DNA from 2 places in the Paenibacillus ilasis genome. Region 1 is predicted to be linked to the other one. Evidence: predicted binding sites of a transcription regulator. Region 1 holds the regulator's gene; the other holds the start of a gene.
What was found. The regulator Rex, encoded in region 1, represses fermentation and respiration genes when NADH is low (regulators of the CRP and FNR family bind a similar motif). The targets are predictions, from matches to a motif close to TTGTGAAATATTTCACAA.
Positions count from the first base shown of each region.

Region 2: a site for Rex is predicted at 2,550-2,567, ahead of ACETK5_RS29545 (formate/nitrite transporter family protein). Genes of this name have one in related genera too.

Region 1 covers NZ_JBHDJG010000001.1:3,705,863-3,710,297, forward strand. Annotated here, with positions in the region: gene ACETK5_RS16635 (cell wall elongation regulator TseB-like domain-containing protein) at 1-394, opposite strand, end outside; gene ACETK5_RS16640 (amidohydrolase) at 426-1,727, opposite strand; gene ACETK5_RS16645 (redox-sensing transcriptional repressor Rex) at 1,702-2,367, opposite strand; gene dinG (ATP-dependent DNA helicase DinG) at 2,430-4,435, opposite strand, start outside.
Region 2 covers NZ_JBHDJG010000004.1:466,419-470,853, reverse strand. Annotated here, with positions in the region: gene ACETK5_RS29550 (APC family permease) at 1-1,406, shown strand, start outside; gene ACETK5_RS29545 (formate/nitrite transporter family protein) at 1,548-2,420, opposite strand; gene ACETK5_RS29540 (MFS transporter) at 2,863-4,110, opposite strand; gene ACETK5_RS29535 (TetR/AcrR family transcriptional regulator) at 4,226-4,435, opposite strand, start outside.

The sequences.
Region 1 (4,435 bases):
CAGGCAGCAATCGCTTAATTTCCACACCAGGCAATTCGTTATAAATCTGATCCCGAATCTGGGCTTCCGACATCCCTGTATTCAATAAAACGGACTGGACAGCATCGGCACCTTCAACAGGTATGTTGTCATCTGTAAATTTTACCCATACCATACGATCTTGATTGTCCTGATCCTTGCCGCTTACCACCCAATAGTTATTATCCTCGCCCCACACCGATTTATAGGTCTTTCCGGACGAAACCAATTGGCCATGCTGCTTGGCGGCAGCAATCGCCATTCTTTCTTCATTCCAAGTGTCTTTCATAACATATGAATAATAGAGCTGTAAACCAAGCAGTAACAGCAGCACGCCGGATACACTAAGCAAGATCCACTTCGTTTTTTTCTTCAAATCCGTCTTCCTCGCTCCCCTTGATTATTCCCTAGAGGGTTGTAAGACGCTCAAAGGCACGCTGCGCTTCCCGCCGGATACGTTCCTCATCGAGAGTAAGGCTCGCGCCATTCTTCACGACCTGCTTACCGTCAACCCATACATGCTCAACATCCTTCGCACTGGCGGAGTAGATAGCATGAGAAATATAATCCGTCTTCGGAAGGAAGTGCGCCTGATCCGTGTTCAGTGCGATCATATCTGCCTTCATTCCTACCGCAAGCGTACCGATATCCGCAAGGAAAGCTGACTTGGCACCATACTCTGTACCCATCCGAAGCGCTTCGGATGCAGGAATCGCGGTTGGATCCCCGCTTACTCCTTTATGGATCAGTGCCGCCAGGCGCATCTCTTCAAACATATCCAGATTATTATTGCTCGCAGGTCCATCGGTACCCAAAGACACGGTGACCCCGGCTTTCAGTAGTGCAGGCACGCGAGCGATGCCGCTGGCAAGCTTCAGATTGCTGCCTGGATTATGCGACACCATCACTTGATGCTTAGCCAGGATTTCGATTTCTTCATCGGTCAGATGGACGGCATGCGCAAGCAGCGTTGGACGGGAAAACATGCCAAGCTTCTCCAAATGGGCAACAGGGCGGAGTCCGTAATCATTTACATTCTGAGCGACTTCCGTTTCCGTTTCGGACATATGCGTATGCAAAGGCAGATTCAGATCATGGGATGCCTGAACGAATTTCTCGATGAAATCCGGCGGGCATGTGTAAGGTGCATGCGGCGAGATCATCGCCGTAATTCTTCCATCCGCCTTGCCATGCCAGTCTTTCGCGAATGCAACCGCCTCATCCAGCTTCTGCTGCTGCACCTCAGGCGGACATAATCCGATGACACCGCGTGTCAGTACGCCGCGCATTCCTGAGTCCTGCACAACCTTTGCAACCTGATCCATATGATCATACATATCCACAAACGTCGTGGTTCCGCCTTTGATCATCTCAAGCACGGAGAGTGAGGTTCCCCAGTACACATCGTCGGCCGTGAATTTGGCTTCCATCGGCCACATTTTTTCCTGAAGCCATACCTGCAGTGCCAGATCGTCGCCATAACCGCGGAGAAGCGACATCGCCGCATGTCCGTGCGTGTTCACCAATCCAGGCAGGAAAAACAGATGGGTTCCGTCGATAATTTCTGTTCCCTCTTGGACGGTTGGCTCTTCTTCACCCAGGTAGGTTATCCGGTCATTCTCTACAACCATATATCCGCGTAGCACGGACCTTCCTTTCTCTAGTACCGCAAACGTTCCGTTTTTAACCATCCACTTCGTTGTCGTCATGTGCTGTATCCTCCTTACCGTTATCCAAATAATAGGCCAAACTTTGCAAATCCGTAGTAAAATCAGCCGTATGAATCCGGATATGGGATGGAGCTTTCAGGATGGTCGGCGCAAAATTCAGAATAGCCTCGATGCCTGCGGCGATAAGCTGATTCGCTACATTTTGCGCTTCAAAATCCGGAACGGTAATAATCCCGATACGAATGCCGTACTCATGAACCGTCTTCTCCAGTTCCTCCATCGGCTGTACAACCAAATTGTTTATTTTCATACCAACTTTGGGAGAATACGAATCGAAAACCGCCACAATCTTCATATTGTCCTTCAGAAATGCATTGTAATTTGATAATGCATGTCCAAGATTACCGGCCCCAATCAATGCGACATTGATCTTCTGGTCCAGCTTTAGAATCTGGCGAATTTTCTCGATCAGATAAGATACGTCATATCCGATCCCTTTCCGTCCAAAATCACCGAAATACGCTAGGTCCTTACGAATTTGAGCAGGATTGAGGTCCAGTTTTTGTCCCAGTTCCTGGGAGGAAACCGTGGAGACCTCCCTTTTCTGAAGCTCATTCAAATAGCGCAAGTATACAGGTAATCTGCGGACCACGGCTTCCGAAATTTTTTCCGATTTCATGCATGCTCCCCCTAATAATAGGTTAATAACTACATTTCAATGTGATCGTTCATGGTTTCACTTTATTCAGCTTGGTTCTCTACGCCTGCCTCTTCCTGCAGCCATTCCGAAATTCGGGGAACAATCCCCTCGGTCGGCATGTGCTCCATCTTTGGTCCCGGCAAGGAATATAGGAAATATTTTCCGTAATAGGATTCAATGACCCGGGTATCGTACACGATGACAATCCCCTTGTCTTGCGCTGTCCGTACCAGTCGGCCAAATCCCTGTTTGAAGCGAATGACGGCTTGCGGAACCGAAAGCTTCATGAAGGGGTTCTTCTTCTGCTGCTGCAGCAATTCGCTCTTGGCTTCAACCAAAGGGTGATTCGGCGGCTGGAACGGCAGCCGGACGATCGCAAGGCAAGTGAGCGCCTCACCGGGTATGTCAACCCCTTCCCAGAAGGAGCTGGTACCCAGCAGAACCGAGGCGCTGCTATCCTGGAATCTCCGGATTAACTTGGTACGGCTGGTTCCATCCATCCCTTGTCCCAGTACGGTAATATCGCTGGATGCCAGCGCCTCCTTCAAGGGCTCATGCACCTGACGCAGCATCCGGTACGAGGTGAACAGGACAAGCATACGTCCATGCGTAGCGATTGCCGTATCGGCCAATGATTGCACTAGTGTATTCACAAAGAGTGCATCCCCGACCGAGCCCTTCACGCTCGGAAAATCGCGCGGCACGACAAGGAGAGCCTGCTCCCTGTAATTAAACGGGGACGGCAGCAGAACCGTGTTCAGGTTGCCGCTATCTGCCGCTTCCTGTAGACCCAAATTCTCGATCATGAACTGGAACGATTTGTCCACCGACAAGGTCGCCGACGTCAGGATCACGCTTTGTTTCTTGTCAAAAAACAATTCCTTCAAGTGGGTGCTTACATCGACAGGCACCGCATAAAGTTGCAGCGATTTCCCGCGGAAATTGCCGTTAGCCTCCATCCAGTATACCGTGCCTTCATCATTCAGGGCCATGAAGGACCTCAGGTCCTCGCGGTGTGCGGCCAGGTCCTTAAACAGACCCGATAGGTCTGTTAACAGACTGTCGGCACTGTAATCGTCGAGATCTTCCTTCATTTCGGCGATCAGCTTGTCACCCTTGCGTACGACATCGCCCAGTATCACATGAATTTGATGTTCCAGCTCGGCAAGCGAATCCCAATCCTTCGGCTTCTTAAGAGGCGATAAGCGAAGCGAGAATTGACCGGCGTCTCCTGGAGATGCATCTCCGCGTTCCGGAAGCAGTCCGAACAATTGATCGCTGAGTCGATCCCAATTCTCTTTTACGGTGATCAGATCCGGATAAATCCGATCTATGATGGAAGACCACTCGACAGCCTTCTCATGGGATGAAACTTGCAGCAGCTGGCGAAGAGCCGGGAGCTGACCGCTGCGGCTGTCTTTGTACATACGGGTTAGCGTATGGACAACCGAAAAATATTTCATCTGCAAGCCAAGGTGCTTACCGGCGACATCCTCCAGATGATGCGCTTCGTCGATGACGAGACGCTCATAACTCGGAAGCAGCTGGTGATTCGCTTTTACGTCGGTGAACAGCTTCGAATGGTTCGTAATGACAACATCCGCGATGCCCGCTTCATGCTTGGCTCTGTGATAGTAGCATTTGCGGAACCATGGGCAGGCACGGCCAAGACAGGAATCCGAATCGCTGGAGATGGTCTCCCAGAAATCCCCTCCGCGGCCGCCAAGGTTCAGCTCCTCATCATCCCCGTTCTCCGTCTGGGTCAGCCAGACCAGCATCTGCGCCGCGGTGATCACATCTTCCTTCGGTGAATGAAAATCTCTTCTATTTATTTTATGTTCAAATTTTCTCAAACACAAATAATGGCCTCTTCCCTTGAAAATAGCCGCTTTAAACGGAAAAGGAACAACCTGGGTGAGCAGGGGAATATCCCGGTCACGCAGCTGTTCTTGAAGGTTGATCGTATGCGTGCTCACCATAACCTTCTGTTCCTGCTTCACGCTTTGATAAATCGACGGCAGCAAATACCCGAGGGATTTGCCTGTTC
Region 2 (4,435 bases), on a different contig from region 1:
ACGCCTACAATCTGCCCATCTCCATCGTGTTCGTTCTGTGTTTGACCGTACTCAATTTAAGAGGGGTCACGGAGTCGGCCTCCATATTGGCCTATCCGGTTTACTTGTTTGTACTCGCGTTGTTTATCCTGATTGGCGTCGGAGTATTCAATATCGCTACAGGCCATGCATCTCCGGATCTGCATACGCCGATCGGCACGCCTGTCGCCGGGCTAAGCTTATTCCTGCTCCTGCGGGCATTCGCCTCGGGCAGCTCTGCCCTGACCGGCGTTGAGGCCATTTCCAACGCCATCCCGAATTTCAAAGATCCTGCTCCGAATAATGCGGCCAAAACCTTGGTGGCGATGGGATCCTTGCTGGCCCTGTTATTTTCGGGCATCGTATTCCTGGCCTATTACTATGGGGTTAGCCCCAGCGAGCAAGTCACTGTCGTTTCCCAGATTGCCGAGCATACCTTCGGACGAAACTTTCTGTATTACTTCATCCAAGGAACAACGGCCCTCATTCTGATTCTGGCCGCCAACACGGGATATTCCGCTTTCCCGCTGCTTGCCGTTAATCTGGCGAAGGATAAATTCATTCCCCGAATGTTCACCGTCCGGGGAGACCGTCTGGGATATTCAAACGGAATCATCATACTGGGTTTTCTCTCGATTCTGTTGCTGCTCGCTTTCGAAGGCAAAACCGAGCATCTGATTCCGCTGTACGCCGTCGGCGTGTTTATCCCTTTTACCCTCTCCCAAACGGGGATGATGGTGAAGTGGATTCGCGAAAAGCCCGAAGGATGGATTGTCAAACTGATCATAAATACCACCGGCGCATGCATCAGCTTTATCGTGACGATGATTTTCTTTTTCACGAAATTCGCCCAAGTGTGGACCGTCTTGATTTTCCTGCCGCTGATCATTTGGATCTTCACCCGAATCCATAAACATTACGAGGCCGTAGCAGACCAGCTGCGAATTACGACCTGTGAGCCTGTTAAGCCGATTGAGGGAAATGTTATTATTCTGCCTGTGGCGGGAATCACCCATGTGGTGGAGAACTCGCTGAATTATGCCAAATCGCTGGGAGCAGGCCAAATTATCGCGGTGTACGTGCCGTTCGAACGGGATGACGAGGCGGCCTTTCAGGAAAAATGGAAGAAATGGCAGCCGGACATCCGGCTGGTGACCCTGCATTCGCCTTATCGGAGCATCATTCAGCCGCTGACCAAATTCATCGATACCGTGCAGCGGAAGGCTAGCGAATCCGACTACCAGGTTACCGTTGTCATCCCGCAGTTCATCCCCAAGAAGGGCTGGCATAACTTCCTGCACAATCAGTCCAGCTTGCTCATTCGCGCACATTTACTCTATCGGAGAGATGTGATTATCACCACGGTACCTTACCATTTAAAAAAATAGCGGGTTTATTCCTTCTGCGAATTATACAAGGAATCCGCTCACCAACAACGTTAAAAAAGCTGCGATCATCCGATCCCTATCCTTAAGGGTGCGTGACGATCGCAGCTTTTTTCCTCCGCCTTGGCTTACCAGGCTTCGGTATTACGAAACATTCTGCGCGGAGTGAACCTGTTGAGCAGTACCGGTAGCCGGCGCAGACGGCAGCGCCTTATCTTGTTCGCCGCGAGGGATGATCTCAACTTTATCATCCTTCTTCAAATATACGGACCCGTAGGCAGCTCCCACAAACAGCGCACCTCCGACAAAATTGCCCAGCCAAACCGGAATGAAGTTTACCAGATAATCGCCCCAGCTGTAATACCCCTCAAATATCGCAGCCGGAATGAGGAACATGTTGGCCACCACGTGCTGAAAGCCGATGGCTACAAACGCCATCGTTGGAAACCAGATTCCGAGAATTTTGCCGCTCATCTGGTCGGATCCGTAGGACAGCCACACGGCGAGCGCTACGAGCCAGTTACAACCGATGCCCGACAAGAATGCTTGCAGGAAGCTGTCGTCGAGCTTATGACCCGCCATATCCACCAGCTTCTCCAAATAAACGCCGCTGCCCGTCAGACCGGTCACATGGCCGAAGAAATAAGCGACGAACAGTGCCCCTGCCATATTGCTTATCGTGACAAGAGCTAAATTCCGCATCATGTCCTTCGTGGAAATCCGCTTCTTAAATCTGGCCAGGGACACGGCCATCATGTTGCCCGTCAGCAGCTCTCCGCCCGCTAGCAATACAAGAATCAGTCCGACAGGGAATATCGCCGCGCCTATAAAGCCGGCAATGCCTCCCCAAGCCTCAGACGCTCCGGCAATCACGCGAATATCCAGCAAAAAGCCGAGCGCGATAAAAGCCCCCGCCAAAAATCCTAATATCATAACGTTCATGACGGAGTTATGCGCTTTTTTCACCCCGTTCTCCACGGTGATCTCCGCAATGCGATCAGGTTTGTAATAGGCCATGGCCGCTCCCCCATTTCTCCCGCATTCCGTCCTGAAATCTCTCGAATGCAGCGTCTGATGTTCCGTTACAGTTACAGTTACAGTTACAGTTACAGTTACCCATATTGTACCGCAGCCTCCAAAACAAGAACGTGAATTATATCACGAATGTATGCGTCAGGAGTGGACATCCTTGTGTCCTGGCTGCTCTTGATCATCTTTGAGTGTACTGTGGTCATTTAACTTCATATGGATAATACAATCACAGTACCTTGTCCAAGGGTGAATCTTCGGGTCCTCTAGAGGATACCGATCATTCGTCCGATCCGAGCGAGCGGTGCATGTAAAATAGCGGTATCGGAGATGATCCCGACACCGCTTGGTTTATTGCTTTTACCAACCACCATGCTCAAAACCTGCAAGGCTTCGTCTGTTTACCACCTTTACATTCTAACCTGCAAGCCTATGCCTTGGCGGCAGTCTCTACGGTTACAGGCGTTTCCTTTTCCTGAACCGGAACGTTCGAGATCGGAAGTTTCATGCTAATGAAGGACGACAGCAGGAAGAGCGCACCTGCCGTGAAATACACGACCACAATGGAGGTTGTCGACATATACCATCCTGTAAACCCGGAGCCGATGAGCAGCATGCCGGTAAAAACCGGCGTCATCACGCCGTTCAGCCGGCCGATAAATTTCTCTTCCACTTGCTGCATCATCACGGCCATCAATACCGTCTGCGCCATCGCCATCAGCACCCCGGTTACGAAACGCATCGTGCCGGTCAGGATCGGCCACTGGGACAGCACCTCGACAAAGGTTGAGAGTCCAAGGAAAGCAAGGCCGGCGAACAGCAAGTAGGAGCCTTTCACTCTCCCTGCAATCACGGCGGCCAGCACGCCGCCAATCAACATGCCCAGACCCTCTAACGCGGTGAACCACTGAACGCTGGACATTGCCAGCTGTAGACGCTCCGTGATGACAAAGATATCGAGCGGCTGAACAAGTCCGCTGCCGAGCGCCATTAAAACGTAAACCACCAGCAGCACCTTCAGCAGCCGACTGGAGCCGATGTAAGTGAAGCCTGCCTTCATGTCCTTCATAAAAGAACCGGTCGATTCCGAATTCTTAGCGGGTTCATCCACACTGGAAGGGAGAAACGCCAGCACGATCGCCGAAGCGCCGAATAGAACCAACAAGCTGATTAACGAGGCCTGCAATCCAAAAGCTTGATAGATCGTCGTGCCGACCATCGGTCCCAAAATGATGAACAGCGACATCGAGGTCTGGGACAAAGCCGTGGCCGCGGGCACATGCTCATCCGGCAAGCAGCGCTTGATGATCTTCATGGACGAAGGCTGCGAGAATTGGGATACAACGGCCGAGACCAGGGTCACCGCAAACACGGCCTGCCAATATCCTGCATACACAACAAACAGGATAAGCAGTATGGATAAAAAGCTTAGAATGTCTCCCCAAATCATCGTTCGCTTGGGACGCCAGCGGTCTGCCAGCACGCCGCCAATCATGGAGATCACAAAAATGGGCGCGTATTCAATTACGGTAAGCAGCGATACGGCGACCGGGTCATGGTTGCTCTTCTCCATAATGAAGAACAAAAGCGCCATGTTGCGGATCCAGATCCCGATATTTTGCATAAAATCCGAAACCATCAGCAGCACGAACGCGCGGTTGCCAAACAAATGCCTCATAGTTCATCCCCCTAGTAAAACCGACCATTCGGTTTAATTATATATATGAAAACGCCAGCTCCCGCTTGTAAACCAAGAGAAGCGTTTCCGATAAATCTTCCTATCGTTCACTACGCTAAGAGCCTTGACCTGATAACACACCGTTTAAAAAGTACGTCACTCCTTTACGGTATAGCAGCCTCGATTCCTCCTGAGAACGTTCAAAGTGCAACATCGACATCCCATCGAGCAGCGATGCGAATATGATGGATATTTCCTCTACATCCTCTGCCGGTATTCGCCCTTCGCTTACTCCTTCCGCAAAAATTTCGCGGTAAAGCGTGCG